2 regions of the Pelosinus sp. sgz500959 genome follow, and region 2 is predicted to be linked to the other one. Evidence: riboswitches for the same ligand, from Rfam matches in the RefSeq annotation. Region 2 holds a riboswitch; the other holds the start of a gene.
The links. A riboswitch is a leader RNA that binds a small molecule or an ion and turns the genes downstream of it on or off. The one in region 2 is predicted to bind FMN.
Positions count from the first base shown of each region.

Region 1: it holds a riboswitch for FMN, as region 2 does, so the genes downstream of both, ribD (bifunctional diaminohydroxyphosphoribosylaminopyrimidine deaminase/5-amino-6-(5-phosphoribosylamino)uracil reductase RibD) here and ACAN52_RS09355 (ECF transporter S component) in region 2, are expected to answer to the same signal.

Region 1 covers NZ_JBGJZL010000002.1:112,063-119,588, forward strand. Annotated here, with positions in the region: gene ACAN52_RS03240 (FtsW/RodA/SpoVE family cell cycle protein) at 1-716, shown strand, start outside; gene ACAN52_RS03245 (peptidoglycan D,D-transpeptidase FtsI family protein) at 706-2,118, shown strand; gene pknB (Stk1 family PASTA domain-containing Ser/Thr kinase) at 2,138-4,018, shown strand; gene rsgA (ribosome small subunit-dependent GTPase A) at 4,031-4,906, shown strand; gene rpe (ribulose-phosphate 3-epimerase) at 4,912-5,559, shown strand; FMN riboswitch at 5,603-5,734, shown strand; gene ribD (bifunctional diaminohydroxyphosphoribosylaminopyrimidine deaminase/5-amino-6-(5-phosphoribosylamino)uracil reductase RibD) at 5,899-7,029, shown strand; gene ribE (riboflavin synthase) at 6,998-7,526, shown strand, end outside.
Region 2 covers NZ_JBGJZL010000005.1:70,650-78,175, reverse strand. Annotated here, with positions in the region: gene ACAN52_RS09375 (tetratricopeptide repeat protein) at 1-1,192, opposite strand, end outside; gene ACAN52_RS09370 (DNA-3-methyladenine glycosylase family protein) at 1,220-1,828, opposite strand; gene ACAN52_RS09365 (methylated-DNA--[protein]-cysteine S-methyltransferase) at 1,833-2,291, opposite strand; gene ACAN52_RS09360 (MATE family efflux transporter) at 2,619-3,974, opposite strand; gene ACAN52_RS09355 (ECF transporter S component) at 4,117-4,698, opposite strand; FMN riboswitch at 4,785-4,914, opposite strand; gene ACAN52_RS09350 (SDR family oxidoreductase) at 5,243-5,998, shown strand; gene ACAN52_RS09345 (TetR/AcrR family transcriptional regulator) at 6,058-6,648, shown strand; gene ACAN52_RS09340 (response regulator) at 6,708-7,493, opposite strand; gene ACAN52_RS09335 (chemotaxis protein CheW) at 7,524-7,526, opposite strand, start outside.

The sequences.
Region 1 (7,526 bases), on a different contig from region 2:
CTCGGCATTATGGACCTTTGGTATTGCCTCATCCTAGATTTATTGCTCCTCTTATTGCAGTATGGGGTATTGCGATGATGATGTTTATCTTGCAGCGCGATATGGGAGCAGCTTTATTATATTTCGGGATTGCGATTATCATGACTTATATGGTAAGTGGGCGGTTTAGTTATGTAATTATTGGTTTATTGTTGTTTTTAATTGGTTCAGTTGTGTGTTATAAATTATACTCTCACATTCAAACACGGGTAGATATATGGCTTAATCCATGGGTTGATCCGAATGGTGGAGCCTATCAAATTGTACAATCTTTGTTTGCTTTTGGTTCAGGCGGAATTATAGGCAGTGGTCTTACCTATGGTTTTCCGAATATGATTCCTGAAGTTCATACAGATTTTATTTTTGCAGCGATTGGAGAAGAAATGGGACTGGTTGGAGCAGGTGGGATTATTATTTTATATATCATTATGGTGTATCGTGCTTTTCGCGTAGCCTTATTATCAACAATGTCATTCAGCATGCTCGTAGCTGGAGGGTTAGCAGTCTCTATGGGGTTACAGATTTTTTTGATTATTGGCGGGGTAACTAAATTTTTTCCCTTAACAGGCATTACATTGCCTTTCATCAGCTATGGTGGTAGTTCCATTGTTGCTAATTTCATTTTACTAGGTATGCTATTTTCCATATCGGAAGTGAGATCATATCATGCGAAATGACATAGGAGAGATTAGAAAAAATATTCAGAACGTAACCTTCGCTTTACTCGGCCTACTGGCGATTTTATTTATCTATTTATCCTATATACAAGTTGTTGAACAGGATTTTTTGGTCACTCATCCATTGAATCGTCGTAATGCTGCTGGAAATCGTAATCTTCAGTATGGTATGATTCTTGATAAAAATGGCGAAAAATTAGCTTACAGTGAGAAAAAAGGGAATAGTTTTACACGCACATATCCATATGCAGCCATTACAGCTCCTTTGGTGGGGTATGATAGCGCTAAATATGGTAAAGCGGGCCTTGAAAGTACATATAACAGTTATTTGACGGGAATGAATAATCAACTCCGTCATTTAGGTGCTATCAGTCACTTGTGGTCAAATCAGACTGGTAATAATGTAGTACTGACCTTAGATGCTAAACTGCAGGAAGCAGCTTATCGAGCACTCGGTGAGCATCGAGGAGCAGTTGTCGTTATGTCGCCCCGGACGGGTGCTATCTTAGCGATGGTGAGTAAACCTAGCTTTAATCCCAACATATTGGAACAAAAATGGGAAAGTATTTCAACTGCTGATAATAGTCCTCTGCTTAACCGTGCTGTTCAAGGTTTGTATCCACCAGGATCAATTATAAAGGTGATGATGGCCGATGCAGCATTATCAGAAAAAATTACGGATATGAATAAGACAATTCGTTGTGAAGGTATATTACAGGTGCCTCCCGACTATGTTTTGGAAGAGAGTGGTCATAAAGCACATGGTAATCTTAATTTAGAAGAAGCCTTAACTGTTTCCTGCAATGTAACATTTGGTACTTTGGCATTGGAGTTAGGTGGCAAGAGGATGGCTAAGACTTTTGATCGATATGGTTTTAAACGTCCGATTGGACCTGATTTACAAGAAGTTCAATCTCACTTGCCTGATTTTAATTCACTTGGCAACGGCGATTTGGCCCAAACAGGCATTGGTCAAGGCAGTTTATTAGTGACCCCATTACGGATGGCGATGCTTGTGAGTACATTCGCTAATAAAGGAATTATTATGAAACCATATATTGTTGATAAAATAACTGACTCTGATGGTAATTCCATAAAAGAATTTATGCCTGAAGAGTGGTTGACTCCAACAACTTCTCAATTAGCTAGTGCAATTAATAAAATGATGGTAACAGTCGTAAATGAAGGTACAGGTAGTGGAGCTCACTTGTCGGGGGTAAAGGTGGCGGGTAAGACCGGCACGGCAGAGAATCCTCATGGTGATTCTCATGCCTGGTTTATTGGATTTGCACCAGCTGATAATCCAGAGGTTGTTATAGCGGTTATTGTTGAAAATGCTGGTGCAGGTGGTAGTATAGCAGCACCCATTGCGGGACAAATTTTAGCAAAGGCATTACATTAAAGGGGGGGTGATCGTTTACATGATTAATCGAACACTTGATAAGAGATACACTATTTTGGAACATATTGGCGGCGGAGGTATGGCTGACGTTTATCGAGCACATGATAAATTGTTAGAACGTTCTGTTGCTGTAAAAGTTTTGCGTTCACAATTTGCAAATGATGAACAATTCGTTGCTCGTTTTCGTCGTGAAGCTCAAGCGGCAGCCCGGTTATCTCATCATAATATTGTAAATATGTATGATGTTGGTCAAGATGGAGATGTACATTATATTGTCATGGAATATATATCTGGTGAGACTCTTAAGGAACGTATTTTGCGAGAGCCATTGCCAATCGAGAATGCAGTACGGATCGCTGCCGATATTGCGGAAGCATTAGAACATGCGCATCAAAATAATTTGGTACATTGTGATATAAAACCCCATAATATTCTGATGACCCGTGCTGGGCGTATTAAAGTGACTGATTTTGGTATAGCGAGAGCTGTTAGTTCAGCAACACTACACCATACGGGTACCATCATTGGATCCGTACATTATTTTTCACCAGAGCAAGCTAAAGGGAGCGCAGTAGGCGCTAAATCTGATATTTATTCATTAGGTGTTGTATTATATGAAATGTTAACAGGTGTATTGCCTTTTAATGGTGAAACGCCAATTAGTATTGCATTGCAACATTTACAAGAAGAGCCACGTCCCATGCGAGAAATCAAGCCAGATATTCCACCATTATTAGAAGCTATTGTTCTTAAAGCAATGGCTAAAGACGTTGCTCATCGCTTTAATGATATTAGTGAAATGATTGCTGATTTAAAGTCAGTACAAAATTACCTTCGTGATGACAATACTCATTTGTTGTCTCGAAGTGATTTTCCAACTCAAATATTGCCACGTCTTGATGAAAGTGTCATTAACTCAACCGCTAAACCAACTGTTTCAGAACAAAGTAATAACCAATTATCTAAAAGTTATAAACCAAAAGGTTGGGTATGGGGGTTATTAGTACTTTTACTCGTTGGTTTTATAATAGGAGCATTTTTCTCTTTTGGTAAATTTTGGAGCAATAATGAAGTTGCCGTTAGCAGTGTAGTCGGTAAGCAAGTTGAAGTTGCTCGCAATATTTTAGCAAATCAAAATTTAAGGGTAAGTGAATCGGAAATATTTAGTGATAAAGTACCAGCAGGCTATATTATTTCTCAATATCCTGAGGCTGGCAGCGTTGTAAAAGAACAACGGATGATTGTTCTTGTTGTGAGTAAAGGTGGTGAGGTTGCCATCGTACCTGACCTTAAAGGATTAAATCGTCGAGATGCAGAACTTAAAATTAAAAATGCGGGACTTGTTGTTGGTCGAGTTGATGAACAATTTAATACAGATGTACCTGCTGATACCATTATTGCGCAGCAGCCTCGCCCACCGGTACAAGTCAATAAGAATACAGCTGTTGATCTTGTGATTAGTAAAGGCGCTGCTCCGCGTAAAATTTCTTTGCCTGATTTTAGAGGTACACCATTAAGTACAGTGGGTACACAACTTGAAAGTTTAAAATTAAAACAAGGCAAAGTAACTGAGGAAGCCAATAGTAAATATTCACCAGGGACGATTATCGGACAAAATCCAGTAGCTGCTACAGAGGCATCAGAAGGTTTAGCTATAGATTTTACTGTCGCAAAAGCCGAAGTGAATACTGCAAAACGAGTCGCACTCGCTATCACCGTGCCTGAAGGAGCTGCTCGCCAAGCTGTGCAGATTATCGTGACAGACACGAATGGACGACGTGTTGTTTATGAGAATGTGCATAAACCTGGAGAAAAGATTGAAAAGGTGGTTGAAGGTAACGGGCAAGTTAGAGTACAAGTCTATAGTAATGGAATCTTATTACAAGAACAAACAATATAGCAGGAGGTACAAATGCTAAATGGAGTAATCATAAGAGCATATAATAGTTTTTATTATGTACAAACTGCTGACAATGTGGTTTCATGTAAATTGCGTGGACGTTTCAAAAAGGAACGATTTTCACTATTAGTGGGAGATCAAGTAGAGTATGAGATGGCAGGTGCTGGTAAAGGCATCATTGAAAATATTTTGCCGCGGCGTAGTATGCTCAGAAGGCCCATGATTGCCAATATTGATCAAGTGATTCTTACCTTTGCCGCGGTGAATCCTAATATCAATCGAATTTTGGTAGATCGTTTTCTCGTTTTGGCGGAAATGTCAGAATTAGAAATCATTCTTTGCATTAATAAAATTGATCTTGCAGATAGTCAAGAGTTAGAAGAGATTGTTACTCACTATCGTGGAATTGGTTATCAAGTTCTTACCGTATCAGCAAAAGCCGATTTAGGCATCAATGAATTACGTAGTAAGTTGTATGGTAAAATTAGTGTGTTTGCTGGTCCATCTGGAGCCGGCAAATCTACGCTACTAAACAATATTGAACGAGGCCTAACCTTAGTAACGGGTGAATTGAGTGAAAAAATTGGTCGAGGTAAGCATACGACCCGTTTTGCAGAGTTATTACCCTTGTCTGGAGGCGGTTTTGTTGTTGACACACCTGGTTTTAGTTTTACTGAGTTCAATGACATGAAACCAACGGAATTAATGCATTGTTTTCCTGAGATATCAGACCGCGTGTCTGAATGTAAATTTAGCACTTGCATTCATTCGAGAGAGCCTCGATGTGCGGTCAAACAAGCCGTAGCAGATGGAAAGATTGATGAACAACGATATCAATCCTACCTTGAGATCTTAGGAGAAATTACTGAAAATAAAAAGGGGTTTTAACTATCATGATAAAAATTGCACCATCAATTCTTTCTGCTGATTTTTCTAAATTAGCAGATGAAATCAAGCGAGTAGAAATTGCCGGAGCTGATATATTACATATTGACGTAATGGATGGTCATTTTGTACCTAATCTAACCTTTGGCCCGCCTGTTGTCGCATCAATTCGCAAAGTAACAACGATGATGTTTGATGTACATCTTATGGTAAATAATCCTCAAGATTTTATTGATTCCTTTGCTAAGGCAGGGGCAGATCTTATTACAATTCATGTTGAGACGGCACCACATTTACATCGTCTCATACAAAATATTAAAGAACATGGATTAAAAGCCGCCGTATCTCTTAATCCTTCCACGTCCCTATCTACGATTGAAGAAGTGCTCGGTGAAGTTGATATGGTGTTATTAATGACTGTCAATCCAGGTTTTGGTGGTCAGAAATTTATTCCAGAGATGCTTGATAAAATTGCTCGATTACGAAAGATGATTACTGAACGTAATTTGTCAGTTGATATTCAAGTCGATGGTGGGATAAATGCAGCAACTGCACGACAAGTGATTGCTGCTGGTGCCAATATTTTGGTTGCAGGATCAGCCGTTTATCAAGCCCCAGATATTGAACAAGCCATTCGGGATATTCGAGGGACTTGATTATTTTAAAAAATACTGGTAATATATATACATAACTAAATAAGTGAGCCTTTGGGGCAAGGTGAAAAAGAGTAATCTTTTAATTCCTTACCGGCGGTGACTAGCCCGCGAGCCGTATGGCTGATCCGGTGAAATTCCGGAGCCGACAGTATAGTCTGGATGGAAAAAGGTTTATATTAAAGTGTGTTTGTGAAAACGCAACCTTAATATAAAGAGTTTGTTGTTGAAACAAGTTCTTTCATAAGGTTTAATATTGATAACTATTTTCCTATATTCTACAAGGCTGTTAAAAAAGTGTAAAAACTTTTTCAACAGCTTATTTTTTTGGAGGATTCAGTTATGGATGAGCAGTATATGAGGCAAGCGCTGGTCATAGCCCAGTATGCCATTGGCCGTACGAGTCCGAATCCCATGGTTGGTGCTGTGATCGTTCGTAATGGACGAGTTGTTGGTCAAGGTTGGCATAAGAAGGCAGGTACGCCACATGCTGAAATTAATGCACTGCAGCAAGCTGGAGAATTAGCTCGAGATGCTACTATGTATGTGACCTTAGAACCTTGTTCCCATCATGGAAGAACAGGGCCATGTGCCGATGCCGTAATTGCCGCAGGCATCAAAAAAGTCATTGTTGCTATGAATGACCCCAATCCTCTTGTTGCAGGGCAAGGTATCAACAAGTTACGTGAAGCAGGTATTGAGGTCATAGAAGGAGTACTCGCAGCTGAAGCTGCTAAGCTTAATGAAATTTTTATTAAGTGGATTTCAACAAAGTTACCTTTTATCGCTTTAAAAAGTGGGATGTCACTTGATGGTAAAATCGCTGCTCATACTGGACATTCCCAGTGGATTACAGGGCCTAAGTCTCGCGAACGTGTGCAGCAACTAAGAGATTGTTATGATGCCATTTTAGTTGGAATTGGTACAGTACTTGCGGATAACCCGCGTTTAACAACTCGCCTTTCATATGAGGGGAAAAATCCAATTCGAATTATTATTGATAGTATGGCACGGACTCCTCTTGATGCACATGTGGTGATTGATGGATTGGCTCCAACAATTATTGTAGTGACTCCCAAGGCCCCAATTGATAGAGTAAATGCTTTGCGTGAATGCGGTGTTGAAGTACTATCTATTGAATCTAAGGAAGCTGGTGTCAACTTACGTCAAACTTTCAAAACCTTAGCTGCGCGTGAGATTACAAGTATTCTCGTTGAAGGTGGCGCAAGAATTAATGGATCAGTCATGGAAGAGCATCTTGTGGATAAAATCTATTGGTTTATTGCCCCTAAAATTATAGGCGGTCATGGTGCCTTAGGTCCTGTCGGGGGACAAGGTGTAACTGACGTAAATCATGCTCATTTGTTTGAAGATATGACGATTGAGCCTATCGGGCAAGATATATTAATTAGCGCTTATATGTGCAACCGGGAGGGACGAGATGTTTACCGGACTTGTGGAAGAATTAGGTAAAATAAAAGCCATTACCCATGGAGCCAAATCTGTACGCATAACGGTATTAGCAAGCACGGTACTAAGTGATGTGCAGCTTGGTGATAGTATCGCTGTTAATGGAACATGTTTGACTGTTGTAGAATTTTCTACAACATGGTTCACAGCAGATGTTATGCCAGAGACGGTAAAGAGCACTGTACTTGCAACTTTAAAAATTGGTGATACAGTCAATCTTGAACGAACACTGCGTGTAGGAGACCGCTTTGGTGGGCATATTGTTAGTGGACATATTGATGGCGTTGGTACGATTAGTGCCAAAGAATTAAATGATATCGCAATGATTGTTACAATCAAAGCAGGTTCTGAAGTAATGAAATACATAGTAAAAAAGGGATCAATTGCCATTGATGGAATTAGCTTGACTGTTGTTGAATATGATCAAGATTGGTTTACTGTATCTTTGATCCCTCATAGTGCTGGTCGCACGACACTTGGATTTAAAAAAATTGGCGACA
Region 2 (7,526 bases):
CAACAAGATCTTTTGAAAAATCAATGACAGGATATGGCGTTCCCAGTAAATCTTCCCCTCTGTCTCCAACTTGCAGACTAACCCAACTCACTTGCGAATGATCAAATAAAGTACAAAATACATCAAAAGGGATCGAACGTTTGGCATTATTAAGATGTTTAGGATGCCCAGCCCAAACTACACCAACCCTATATCTCTTATTCTTGTCGATTTTTTCAAGATTTTTATGCCACTTAACTGAAACCTTACGGCTCTCTGGTCTGTATGGGACAGTAGGTGGAATGCTTTCATTGCAGGTATTAAATATCGTTGGCAGGCTCAGCAAGGAGCAGACATAATCATATTGATTGTCTCCAATACTCTCTCCTGCATAAATTGTCAAATTAGGATGGGCAGCAGTTAGTAAACGTTCTAGTGGTTTTTGAATCCATAAACTCGTTTTATTCGCTAATTTTTCTACTTTTTCTACGTAACGAATAAATTGTATCGTATCGCCAAATCCATATTCCCAGCACAGTAAGATGCTACGTCCAGTTAAGTCTTCCCCTTGCCAGCGAGGGATTTTCAACGTCCTATATCCATATCTTTTAGGACGTGACTCTTCATACTTTGCCCAGCCTTTGTCAAACTCGCCTTTTAATAAATGTAAATTTCCAAGAGAATAAATTGCTGCAGAATAATCAGGTCGTAATTTAAGTGCTTGTTGAAAGCGACTCTCTGCTTCCTCAAAACGTTTCGTGACTTTTAAAAAGATTCCTAGATTATAGTAGGCTTCTGGATAATTTGAATTTAGTTCGATCGCTTGGCAATAAGCAGCCTCAGCTTCAACTAAGTGATCATTTTCTTCCAAAACAGTGCCTAAGTGATTATAAAGTGCTGGATGATTGGGATTTAATTCGATAGCTTTACGAAAACATGCTTCAGCTTTTTGAAAGTGATCCAGTTCCATTAAAACTAAACCTAAATTATTATACGCACATGAATCATCTGGACTTAATTCAATCGCTCGACAAAAACAGGCCTCAGCTTCATGCGGACGATCTGTTTTTTGCAAAACTAGCCCTAAATTATTATAGGCTGGTGAATATTTGGGATTTAGGGTTATTGCTGTACAAAAAGCTGTAATTGCATTTTCTAAATCGCCCTCCATAACCAACTTTATTCCGAAATCCAGATACATTTTTGGAGTCATCTACTCTCCCCCTTGATTCAGTCTTGCCTATTCGATTGCCGATAATGCCCATAAATAAAGAGATGCGACCGATCCATATGGGGAATACCGTTTTCTATATTTCTCAAAAATTTCTTTCGGACACTCCTTCAACCCATATAAGTTCATTATACCTCTACGGATTGCCAAATCGCCATAACTTACAATATTGGGTCTGCACAAAGAAAAAATCAACAACATTTCGGCTGTCCAAATCCCTACCCCATTAAGGGTTGTCAATTTTTTTATAATTTCTTCATCAGTTAAAGTGTGTAAGGCATCAAAATCAACAACTCCAGTAAGAGCCGCCTCTGCAATGCCTATTATATAGCCTGCTTTTCGTTGACTCATTCCGCAGGCTTTGATTGCATCTAAGCCTGCCATTCTTATACTTTGTGGTGTGATCTCATGGTGAAGCAGAGTATTCATTCGCTGACACACTGTTTGTGCCGCTTTAGTGGATATTTGCTGACTTAATACACTTTGGATCAGTGCAGAAAATACATTTGGCGTCACCTCTCGCTGTATAAGACCAATGTTATCGATCGCAATCCCCAGTTTTTTATCTTTTCGTTTTAAATACTCAATTTCCACTTCTCCGTATTGTAAAAAGGTCATGAGTTTATTTCCTTTCAATCTCTAACAATATTTTTTTAACTCCAAGCCCTCCACGATAACCTGTTAAAGTACCATTTGATCCAATCACACGATGACATGGAATAAAAATTGGAATAGGATTACGATTATTAGCAAGTCCAACAGCCCTTGAAGCTTTTTCATTGCCGACTTTTACGGCAACGTCTTTATAGCTAGCTGTTTGTCCATATGGAATATCACAAAGTTGTGCCCAAACTTCTTTCATAAATAGTGTACCAACAGGTGCAAGAGGCAGTGTAAACTGCTTTAAGTTCCCCATCAAATACTCCGTAAGTTGCCTTGCGGCTTCTACCAGTAAAGGTGTTTCTTCTTCGATTACGTTATTAGGTAAAGTATCCTTTTCAAAATATACGTTTGTAATACTGCCCTCTGTTTCAGCAATACCGACTTTCCCTATCACCGTATGATAAAAATAAATATTCATGATTTTCCGCCTCCTGTTTTTCTATATCCCTTAGGAATTAAGCCTGTTTTCTCTTTAAATCTTTGATAAAAATTAGATATACTCAAAAATCTGTATAATGTACAATTTCAAGATTTTGAAAATAATCTTTCTTACACATGTTTTTCTTACTTGTATTATAAAACAAGGTTATAAATAAATCCTCTTATATTTCATCAATCAATTTTTCACAAAAATAATCTCTCACCGATACAAAATAAAAAAGCTACGCAATTCGCAGCTTCATACGATTTTTTAGTATTTAATAGATATGATATACATCACTCTTATATAGGGAGACAAAATCTCTCAGAGAGGATTTTTGTTGATGGCACTATTCATTCTACGTAATTCTTTTAGTAAGAATACGGCTGTAACTACGGCTGCTCCCAAGTCAGCAAGGGGCGTGGCTATCCATGCTCCCATAAGACCAAATAGATTGGGCATAATGAGTAAGAGCGGAATCAGTAATATCACTTGCCGAGACATACTCAAAAAAATTGCATGTTTCGCTTTGCCTACAGCCTGAAAATACTGTGCACTGATTAATTGAAAACCCAGTATAGGCAACATGGCAAGTACAATCTTGATTCCTTGTTTCCCCACAGCAATTAAGGCAGGATCTTGATTAAATACACTTATAATTTTAGTATCAAAAACTTGTATTACAATGAATCCCATGATTGATAAAACGGTTGCAGAAATAATACCGAGTTTTAAAACTTTAATTACACGATCATATTTCTTAGCTCCATAATTAAAACCAATGATCGGTTGCAGCCCTTGACTGATACCGAACATCGGCATGACTAGCAGCATGGCTACGCGTTGGATAATCCCCATAGAAGCAATTGCAACTTCACCGCCATATTTTAATAAACTAAAGTTAAAAAGTACTGCAACGATACTACTCGCAAATTGCATCAAAAATGGAGACAAACCATTTTTCATAATTTGCAAAATAATATACCGATCAGGATACAGATTAGCAATCCGCAATTTTAAAAAGCTTTTTTTCCCAATAAAATACAACGTCACCCATATGGCAGATACTGCCTGCGCCAATACTGTAGCCCATGCAGAGCCACTGATCCCCATTTTAAAAGCAAAAATAAATAAGGGATTCAGCACTATATTGATCCCTGCTGAAATAAACATCGTTAGCATTGCAGTTTTAGGATCACCTTGAGCACGAATGATTGTATTCATACCAAAACCGATATGCATAAACACACTGCCCAACAAAATAATACTCATAAAATCTCTCGCATAGGGTAACAAATCAATTCCAGCTCCTAAACTGATTAATAGGGGATCTAAAAATATCAACATCAACATACTAAGAGCTGTCATCACTATACTTGCTAACATATAAGCATTGCCTAATATTTTTTCAGCTTCATCAATCCGTTGCTGTCCTAAGCGAATTGAGATAAGAGAGCTAGCCCCTACACCAATCAGCACCCCAAAAGCCATTAGAATAACCATAATTGGAAAAGCAATTGCCACTGCTGCCAGCGCTATTTCTCCAACACCATTTCCAACAAAAATACTATCAACAACATTATATAACGCATTAACGAGCATCCCAACAATCGCTGGTACTGAAAATTTCCACAATAACTTACCAATCTTCTCTTCACCAAGTAATTTAGAATTATCCATAAACCCTCCAACCACTACATTTAAGCACAAACCATTCTACCTTATGATCTACAAAATTTCAATTTCACTCTACGTACCCAAAGAGAGCCTACTACAAGAAGTAAGCTCTCTTTGGACTGACTAATCCTTATTTTTTCTATCCCTAGGATAAAATAGGCACAACTTTTTTGTAAATCATCATTGCGAATATAGAAATAATAAAGCCTTTTATAAGATTAAAAGGTGCAATCGCTAAGGTAATAAAGGATGCTAAATCAATAATATGAGGATTGGCGACCGTCCCTAAGGCAATCATTTGATCTAAAGGAAAATGTAAGACTGTCTGGTAAAGGGGAATTAAAATAAAATAATTCAATACAGATGCAGAGATCATCATCGTAAAAGTAGCGATTGCCAATGATAAAATGGCCCCTTTTCGGCTACTCTTTTTCTGATAAAAATAACCTGCGGGAACAATAAAAGAGACTCCCACTAAAAAATTAGCTATTTCACCAATTCCCATTGTATGAGTGTTCCCCAAATGTAATACATTCTTAATCAGTTCAATCAATACACCAGCCATAGGTCCTAGCATAAAAGCACCAATCATCGCCGGTAATTCACTAACATCCAATTTCAAAAAGCTTGGCATCATCGGTACTGGTACCTCAAAAAACATGAGTATGACGGCAATCGCTGATAGTATGCCAATTTTAGTTAAATAAGACGTCCGTTTGTAAACCATGTGATCCTCTCCTTTTAAAATGCCAATAAAAAAATTCCGAAATATCTTCGGAATTTAGGTATGACATGTAAACACATAAAGTGCTGTTTTCTCTTCTGTCATCCAGACTCTACTGTCGGCTTTGGAATTACACCAAATCTGCCTTACGGCTCGTGGGCTTGCAAACATAATTTACTTACCACCGGTCGGGAATTTCACCCTGCCCTGAAGATATTCTACTATATTTAATTTTTTAGTTTAAAAGAAAATAATTATTTTTTAGTAGTTACTATAATGAATATCATAACAATTATTTTTTCATAGCGCAAGTAGTTATTTACTCATTTTATCTTATCAAATAAATTATAACCTTGATCCTTTTTTATCTTTAAAAATAATTTATTTAACATCTAATTTACTCTTATTGACTTTCATTATATTACATGTTATATTTTTTGTAATATATAACGCAGAAAAATAACTGTCATTAAAGATTTCTTTACTAGAATTTTTCATTGATAGTTAGTTTAAATTAAGAGATCTTAATTTTAGGAGGATGATGAAAATGACTCATATTCAAGAGAAAAAACTGACAGGAAAAGTGGCTTTAGTAACAGGTGCATCAAGAGGTATTGGGCAAAAAATTGCAGAGGAATTAGCATTAAATGGAGCAAAAGTCATCATCAATTATTCTACTAACTCGGAAAAAGCAGACCAAGTCGTTGCTCATATTAAAGCACTGGGAGGCGAAGCATTCCCTATTCAAGCAGATATCAGCCGTGTTGCTGAAGTAGAGCGACTCTTCAAAGAAACAATGGATCAATATGGACAAGTTGATATTCTTGTCAATAATGCTGGTATTATGACCACAAAAACAATTACAAAGGTAACAGAAGAAGATTTTGATAAAATTATGGCGATCAACGTAAAAGGTACCTACTTTGCTTGTCAAGAAGCAGCTAACTATATGCAGACAAACGGACGAATCATCAATTTTTCCACTTCCGTTGCCGGTATGATGTTTCCAGGCTATAGCATCTATGCTGGTACCAAGGGAGCTGTCGAACAGTTCACACGTCAATTGGCAAAGGAGTTTGGAATCAAAGGAATTACGATCAATGCGGTTGCACCAGGCCCAGTAAATACGGAACTTTTCACCGTGGGGAAAACCCCAGAACAAATTGAAATCCTCAGCAAAACCAATGCCTTCGGACGTTTGGGAGAACCTAATGACATTGCTAACGTTGTGCTCTTTTTAGCCAGTGAAGAATCACGCTGGATAACAGGACAAACAATTCGAATTAACGGAGGAATGATATAATTGTGGTATCATGGCTGACTATGATCTGCCAAAATTAATGAAATAGTGGTGAAAATAATATGGCTAAAACCGGATTAACCTCTGAGGAACTTAAAGAAAAAGTAATGCAAATCACAGAAGAAAAGATCCGCTATTATGGATTTGAAAAATTCCGTTTAACGGATATCGCTCGGGAACTTAAAATAAGTCACGCTGCGCTTTACAATCATTTTCCTGACAAAGCCGCCCTACTGGATGGGATTTCAGCACGCTGGCTGACTCAAATGGATAACACACTCGAACAGCTATCACAAAAAGAAGCACCGGCGCGCCAAGTCATTACGGAATGGTTCCTGAAATACCACGAACTAAAAAAAGAGAAAGTTCTAAAAGACCCTGAGCTTTTCAAATCTTTCAATATGGCGGCGGAAATACTAAAACCATTTATTGTAAATCATTTGCATCACTTAAATGAGCAGCTTTTAATCCTCGTTCAAAAAGCAATCGCTACTGGCGAAATCCGTGGGGAATCACCAGAAAAAGTAGTACAACTCTTATTAGAAGCTACTATTTCTTTTCACCATCCGCGCATGGTTCTAGATCATAAGGATGAACAACGAGAACCACTGTTGCAAAGAATAGTCGAAGTATTGCTTGATGGTCTTACGTAACATCACAGCCAAAAAAACACGAATTGCATCTCATGCAATTCGTGTTTTTTTAGTTATCTTCAGTTTGCAAGATAATGTAATATGCCACCCATTAAATTTGGAGCATTATTCATTTCCATGTTAGAAATAGCTTCAACAAATCTCTTATTATTAGATATCGCCTTTACGCTACCTTCATTATTTTCGATGGTTTCGACTAATTCATTCAGTTTGACCAAGAGCGTTTGCTTTAGTGTTAACATTGTCCCAAAGTCAAACAGTACTCGTGGCTTACCTGTTAAATATTCTTCTATTTCTAACGCTAAAGACTGACAACTCGTCAGCGTGATCGTAGGGTTAATAATCACATGTACCAAATTTCCGCTCTGAGCACTGATAAAATAAGGGGATAAATATTTGTTCCCACCACTCCCCACTGCGGTTGTAGGATCATCTGACCCTTTCATTCTCCGCACACGCTCAATATGTTTCTTCAAATCAAAATCTTGCTGTAAAACATTGTTCAATACCACCGAAACCTTTTCTTTGCTTATCGGTTTGATGATAAAATGTCTAGCTCCACGTTCCAAGGCATCAATAACGACTCCGCGTTCTTCCATGGCGCTGATCACTATGATCTTAGCCTCAGGGTAAGCAGCAATAATTTTAGACGTCGCCTCCGCCCCGCCCAATCCCTGCATCGTCAAATCCATCGTCACTACATCTGGTTTTCGTTTCGTATATTCCACAAAGGCCTGTGAGCCATTTGCTACTTCACCAATAACCTCATGACCTAATGACACTATAATTTTCCGTAAAATACTCCGGGCCACAGCGGAATCATCCGCAATAAGCACTCTTGCCATCTTAAAATTACCTCCAGATCATTCATAAACTCA